DNA from 3 places in the Arthrobacter pasteuri genome. Region 1 is predicted to be linked to each of the others. Evidence: riboswitches for the same ligand, from Rfam matches in the RefSeq annotation. Region 1 holds a riboswitch; each other region holds the start of a gene.
What was found. A riboswitch is a leader RNA that binds a small molecule or an ion and turns the genes downstream of it on or off. The one in region 1 is predicted to bind S-adenosylmethionine.
Positions count from the first base shown of each region.

Region 2: another riboswitch for S-adenosylmethionine. It lies ahead of ACX80H_RS09320 (MetQ/NlpA family ABC transporter substrate-binding protein); the one in region 1 lies ahead of ACX80H_RS07500 (ABC transporter substrate-binding protein).
Region 3: another riboswitch for S-adenosylmethionine. It lies ahead of ACX80H_RS12575 (LLM class flavin-dependent oxidoreductase); the one in region 1 lies ahead of ACX80H_RS07500 (ABC transporter substrate-binding protein).

Region 1 is NZ_JBTNDO010000001.1:1,599,358-1,601,613, forward strand. Features, by position in the region: gene ACX80H_RS07495 (aminodeoxychorismate lyase) at 1-691, shown strand, start outside; SAM riboswitch class IV at 799-916, shown strand; gene ACX80H_RS07500 (ABC transporter substrate-binding protein) at 1,087-2,007, shown strand; gene ACX80H_RS07505 (amino acid ABC transporter permease) at 2,018-2,256, shown strand, end outside.
Region 2 is NZ_JBTNDO010000001.1:1,951,146-1,953,401, forward strand. Features, by position in the region: gene ACX80H_RS09315 (methionine ABC transporter ATP-binding protein) at 1-450, opposite strand, end outside; gene ACX80H_RS09320 (MetQ/NlpA family ABC transporter substrate-binding protein) at 524-1,408, opposite strand; SAM riboswitch class IV at 1,595-1,708, opposite strand; gene ACX80H_RS09325 (GAF domain-containing sensor histidine kinase) at 1,824-2,256, opposite strand, start outside.
Region 3 is NZ_JBTNDO010000002.1:323,577-325,832, forward strand. Features, by position in the region: gene ACX80H_RS12575 (LLM class flavin-dependent oxidoreductase) at 69-1,457, opposite strand; SAM riboswitch class IV at 1,494-1,607, opposite strand; gene ACX80H_RS12580 (SDR family NAD(P)-dependent oxidoreductase) at 1,700-2,256, opposite strand, start outside.

The DNA.
Region 1 (2,256 bases):
GGCCCTGGACCTCACCGTCCCCGACGGCGATGCGTGGAGCCGGGCCATCCGCACCGGCCTGCGGGAGTTCGCAGCAGCGGAGCCGGATCGCCGTGACGCCGTCGTGAAGCTCATCGCCACGCGCGGGGTCGAAGGCGCCGGCCGCGCCACGGCGTGGGTCCAGGTCGCGCCCGTGCCGGCGTCGACGCTCGAGCAGCGCAGGACGGGACTCCGGGTCCTGTTCCTCGACCGCGGGTACGACAGCACCGTGGCGCAGCGCGCGCCCTGGCTGCTGATGGGCGCCAAGACCCTCTCCTACGCCGTCAACATGGCGGCCATCCGCTACGCGAAGGCACACGGGGCCGACGACGTCATCTTCACGTCCTCCGACGGCAAGGTCCTGGAGGGCCCCACCTCGACCGTGCTGCTGGCCTACGACCGCGACGGACGGAAGACACTCCTGACACCGCAGCTCGAGAGCGGCATCCTCGCAGGCACGTCCCAGAGCGCCCTGTTCACGGCGGCGAAGGAGCAGGGGTGGGAACTCGGCTACGGCCCGCTGGAGCCGCATCACCTCCTCGACGCCGACGCGGTGTGGCTGATCTCGAGCATCCGGCTCCTCGCACCCGTGCTCTCGCTCGACGGCAAGGCCCTCCGGTCCTCGGCCGCCCTCACGGCCGAGCTGACCGACCTCGTGGACCGCTTCGTGTAATTTTCGCCACAAAAGCCTGCCCTACAGGCCGTTTACCGCGTCAAACGCTGATTTCCGCGCAGTTTCGTTTTGACCGGGCACTTCGTGCTGCCATAGCGTTTTCTTGAAATCAAGAGCTCCAGCCCTCGGCCCTGGCCGGCTGGACAGCAACCCTCTCCCGTAGTGGGGTGCTCCAGGTGAAGATTCGGCCGCCGGGACCAGTCCCCCGGTTGGCAAGTACGGCGTCGTGCGGATCATCCCGAGGTAACCGGGACAGCAGCCGCCACAACGCTCACGGCCAGAACAGCGAGCGTGTCACCAGCAGCCAGCAGCCTCCCCGGCAGCCATCCGTTCCTCCCCGCGATCCACCTCATCCAATCGGCCCGTACCCCGGGCCAGCATCGAAGAAGGACCCCATGAGCATCTCCCGTACAGTCCTCGCGGCACTCGCCGTACCGCTCCTCGCGCTGACCGTCTCCTGCGGCAGCAACAGCAGCAGCAGCGAGCCGACCGCGACCACCGATGCCCTCGCCGGCAGCGACCAGCAGTCACTCGACCAGTACACGACCGACGACACCACGCCGGTCGACGAGATCGACACCTCCAAGCTCGGCCTCATCACGGAGGGGACGCTGCGCGTCGGCACCCTCTCGGACGCGCCGCCGAACATCTTCATCGAGAACGGCGTCTTCACCGGCTACGACAACGAACTGCTGCGCGCCATCGGCGACAAGCTCGGCCTCGAGGTCGAATTCGCGTCCACCGACTTCTCGGCCCTCCTCGCGCAGGTCCAGAACAAGCAGTTCGACGTCGGATCCTCCTCGATCTCCACCACGGAGGCCCGCCGGGAGAACGTCGGCTTCACCAACGGCTACGACTTCGGCTACATGGCCGTCGTCACCAAGAACGGCTCCACGGTCACGGGCTTCGACTCGCTGTCCGAGAGCACCCGCATCGGCGTGGTGCAGGGCACCGTCCAGGACGACTACGTGACCAACACCCTGGGTCTCGAGCCCGTGCGCTTCGCGGACTACAACACGGTCTACGCGAACGTGAAGAACGGCCAGGTGGACGCGTGGGTCGCCCCGTCCCAGCAGGCCACCGGCCAGGTGAAGGAAGGCGATGACACCACCATCGCGGAGACCATCATCAACACCGAGAACTTCACGGCCTACGCCGTGAACAGCGAGAACCAGCCCCTGATCGACGCGCTCAACTCCGGGCTCGACGCCGTGATCGAGGACGGCACGTGGACCGAGCTCACCAAGGAGTGGTACCCGGACCGCGAGATGCCCTCCGACTGGAAGCCCGGCAGCAAAGCCGTGGAAGTAAAGTAGCGGTCCCTGCATGAACGCCCTTGAACAGCTCTCGCAGACCTTCTTCGACTGGGAGGCGATGGCCGCCGTCCTGCCGGAACTCCTCGCGGTCGGACTGCGGAACACCCTGATCCTCGCGATCGCGTCCGGCATCATCGGGACGGTCCTCGGCATGGTCCTCGCGATCATGGGGATCTCCCGGAACCGGTTGCTCCGCTGGGTGGCGCGCATCTATACGGACATCTTCCGTGGCGTGCCCGCCGTGGTGAT
Region 2 (2,256 bases), 350 kb from region 1:
CTGGCCGCCTGAGAGCTGTTCCGGGTAGTTCGATGCCTTGTCGGCAAGTCCCACGAAGTCGAGGAGCTCGGTCACGCGGGCCTGGATCTCGTCCCGGGTCCTGCCTGCGACCCGCAGGGGGTAGGCGACGTTGTTCCAGACCGTCTTGGCGCTGAAGAGGTTGAACTGCTGGAAGATCATGCCGATGTCCAGGCGCAGTGTGCGCAGCTGGCGGTCCGGGACGTTGGTGACCTGGTGCCCGTCGACGATGATCTCGCCGCTGGAGGCCTTCTCGAGGGCGTTGATCAGGCGGACGAGGGTGCTTTTGCCCGCCCCGGAGTACCCGATGATGCCGTAGATCTCACCTGCCTCGATGTCGAGGCTGACGTTGTCGATGGCGTGGACGAGGGGATCGCCGCGGCGTCCCGGGGGGAAACTCTTCGTGACGTTCCGCAGTGAGATGAGTGGCATCGTGTTCCTAGCTGAGGGGATACGTGTGGCCGGCCAGGATCACCGGCCGGCCACACGCGGAAGAGAAGGCTGATCAGCCCTGGGCGCGGGTGTCTTCCTCGACGGTGTCGAGCGACGTCTTCAGCTCCTCCACCGGCACCTTCAGGAACTCCGCGGTTCCGCCCGAGGTCTCCTGCACGGCGTCGAGGACTTCCTGGTTCTCCTGGTAGATGCTCACCAGCTTCTGGTAGGTCTCGTTGTTCTCCTCACCGGCGCGCGAGGCGAAGATGTTGACGTACGCAGCGGCGGCCGGATCGGTCGGGTCATCCTGTGCGATGGCGTCGTCGAAGTTCAGGCCGGCGTCCTGCACGAAGTCGTTGTTGATGATCGCAGCGGCGACGTCCGGGAGGGAGGTCGGCGTCAGTGATGCCTCGAGGGTCGTGACGGTCACCTTGGATGCCGCCTCGTCGACGTCATCGATGGTGGAGAAGGCGCTGCCGCCGTCCTTGAGGACGACCAGGCCGGCTGACTGAAGGACGAGCAGGCCGCGCGCGAGGTTGCTCTCGTCGTTCGGTACGGCGACGGTCGACCCCTCGGGGATCTCCTCCACGGACTTGTGCTTCGTGGAATAGAGACCCAGTGGGTAGATGGCGGTCGATCCCACAGGGGTGAGGTCCTCGCCGCTGGAGACGTTGTAGCGGGCGAGATAGACGAGGTGCTGGAACTGGTTGAGGTCCAGCTCGCCTTCCGTGAGCGCAGGGTTGGGCTGCGTGTACTCGGCGAAGTCGACGACCTCGAGGTCGATGCCTTCCTCTGCGGCCGCATCGGTCAGCGCAGCCCACTCCGGGTCGCTCGCACCCACGACACCCAGGCGGACAGTCTCATTGCCTCCCTCGGAGGCCTCCGAGGAGCCACAGGCAACGGTGAAGGCGAGGAACGGGACGACGGCGGCTGCCAGGAGCTTGCGGGAGGTGATCATATTTTCTTTCCTTCGTACGGGTACCTGCTGAGCAGACGGCTCAGCGACAGGGGAAGAGGGACAGAAGCGCGCAGCAGGACTGACGGACAGCTCAGGCTGCTCGGACGTGTTTCTACTGGACTGACATGCTCGCTCACTGGATGCTGCGGGCGTTCTCCGGCAGGGCTTCGAAGAAGCGCCGCGGGAATCGCGTACTTGCCGTCCGGAGTATCCCGGCGGCCGAATCTTCACCTGGAGCACCCCACTACGGGAGAGGGTTGCTGTCCAACCGGCCAGGGCCCGTGGCTGGAACTCTTGATTCTTCTGGGAACGCTAGGCGACGGCATCGAACACGGTCAAAACGACCGGGACCCGGCGCGTCATATTCGGCGACCGGGTCGGCGGGCGCGCGACGCGTCGACCCGGGCGAAGACCGTCAGGCCGGGCTCGACCCGAACCAGACCCGTACGGTGAGCCCGCCGCCGGGGGTCTGGTCGAAGGCGAGGCGCCCGCCGTGCGCCTGGGCGATGCGCACGCATGTCGCCAGTCCTATCCCGGTACCGGACGGATCGCCCTCACGCTCGAGCCGCACCAGCGGCTCGAGCACACGGTCGTACTGCTCGGGCGGTATGCCCTTCCCGTTGTCGGCGACGTCGAGGCGCCAGAACTCCGCAATGCCGGTGCCCGTGATGCGCACTTCCGCCGGGACACCCGGCCGCGCGTAGGCCACGGCGTTGGCCACCAGGTTCTGGATGAGGACCCGGAGCTGCTCGCGGTCGGCGTGGCCGTGGAAGTCCCCGGCCGTGATCTCCACGCCGTCGACGTGGTGCCCCAGATCGTCGACGGCGGCCGCGACGGCTTCGGCGAGG
Region 3 (2,256 bases), on a different contig from region 1:
AAGGGATGGACGGTGCTGCGGGTTCGGCCGCCGGGAACCCCGGCGGTCCGCGTCAGGTCAGTGGGGCGTCAGAGCCGGACGGATTCGAGCCGAAAGCGCGCTCCGCGGTGCTCCTCGGGAAGGCGGTCGCCCTTGCCGAACAGCTTGTTGCGCAGGGTTCCCTCGACGTATTCCGTCGGATAGGCACCCCGCTTCTGGAGTTCAGGAACCACGTACTGGATGACGTCCTCGAAGGAGCCGGGCGTAATGGCATACGCCAGGTTGAAACCGTCCACGTCGGTCTCCTCGACCCAGGCCTGGAGCTCATCGGCAACCTGCGACCCGGACCCGATGATGCGCGGACCAAGCCCCCCGATACCTGCCCACTCGGCGATGTCGCGCACGGTCCAGGGTTCGCCGTCGTCGTTCACCTTCTGGAAGTTCGCGACGGCGGACTGAATGGCGTTCGACTTCACATTGCCGATGGGCTCGTCGGGGTCGTAGACGCTGAGATCGATGCCCAGCCAGCCCGACAGCAGCACAAGGGCTCCTTCGTAGCTGACGTACTGCTGGTACTCGGCGTGCTTGGCCTGGGCCTTTTCCTCCGTCTCGTCCGTGATGACGGTGAGCATGGTGTAGATCCGTACGGAGTAGCGGTCGCGTCCTTCGGCCTCGACGGCGTCGCGGATCTTCTTCACGGCGTCCTTGAGGATCACTTTGGTGGGTGCGCCGACGAAGACCGCCTCGGCGTTCCCCGCAGCGAAGGCGATCCCGCGCGAGGAGGCACCGGCCTGGTAGATCACGGGCGTCCGCTGCGGCGAGGGCTCACTGAGGTGGATACCGGGGACCTTGAAGTACTTGCCGTCGTGGTTGATGTCGTGGACCTTGGCCGGATCGGTGAAGACGCCGGCCTCACGGTCACGGACCACGGCGTCGTCCTCCCAGGACCCCTCGAGCAGCTTGTAGAGGACCTCGAGGTACTCGTCCGCGTGGTTGTAGCGCTCGTCGTGCTCCAGCTGGTCCTCGTTGCCCATGTTCCGCGCGGCGGAGGGCAGGTAGCCCGTGACCACGTTCCAGCCGACCCTGCCATTGGTGAGGTGGTCGAGGGTGGAGAGCCTGCGGGCGAACGGGTAGGGGTGCTCGTACGCGGTGCCCGCCGTGACTCCGAAGCCGAGGTGCTCGGTGACGAGGGCCATGGCGGAGACGAGCAGGAACGGATCATTGACCGGGGTCTGCGTCCCCTGGCGGAGGGTGGCCTCGTTGGAACCGCCGTAGACGTCGTAGGTGCCGAGGACGTCGGCGATGAAGATGCCGTCGAACAGGCCCTTTTCCAGGGTCTTGGCGAGGTCGGCCCAGTACCGCAGGTCCTTGTAGCGCCAGGACTGATCGTCCGGGTGCCGCCACAGGCCAGGTGACTGGTGGCCCACGCAGTTCATGTCGAAGGCATTGAAGCGAATATGGCGCGGTGATGCGGGCATGAAAGATCCTCATGTCAGGGCACTGCCGTGAGGGTAGCGCCATACTTGCCCGCACGGTGCATGCCGGGCCGAATCCTCACCTGGGGCACCCCGCTACAGCGAGAGGGTTGCCGTCCAACAAACCAGGGTTTGACGTTGGAGCTCTTGATTCTGGTGATGAGCCTAGATGCCCGTCCGCGCCGGCGTCCATATGCATCCGTCACAGTGCGTCACGATCGGCAAGGCCTCGGCCGAGGAGACGGTTACCGAAGGTAGGACGCCCCGTTCACGTCGACCACGGTGCCGCTGACCCAGAGCGGAGCATCCGTGGCAAGCCATGCCACGGTCTGCGCCACCTCCTCCGGGGTGGCCAACCGATTGAACGGACTCTGCGCCCGGACCGCGTCACCCTCCGGACTGTCGAGCACCGTCCGGCCCATGTCCGTCTCGACGAAACCGGGCGCGACCGCCGCCGAGAGGATGCCCGAGGGTGCGAGCGCAACGGCCAGCGACTGGGTCATCGAATGAAGCGCAGCCTTGCTCGCCCCATAGGCAGGGTTCAGGGGTTCACCCCGGTAGGCGCCGCGGGAGCCCACGCTGATCAGCCGACCGCCCTCGGGTCCCGAGGGCCGATCCAGGAGGTGGCGCGCCACGAGCCAGGCCAGGTTCGCGGGCCCCAGCAGGTTGACGGCGAGGGTGCGGCGCCAGGCGTGCTGCCAGTCGTCGAAGGATGCTTGGGCAACAGGATGCGCCTCGAAGATCCCTGCATTGTTCACCAGGACGTCGACCCCGCCGAGTTCCCGCACGGTCTCCTCGACGA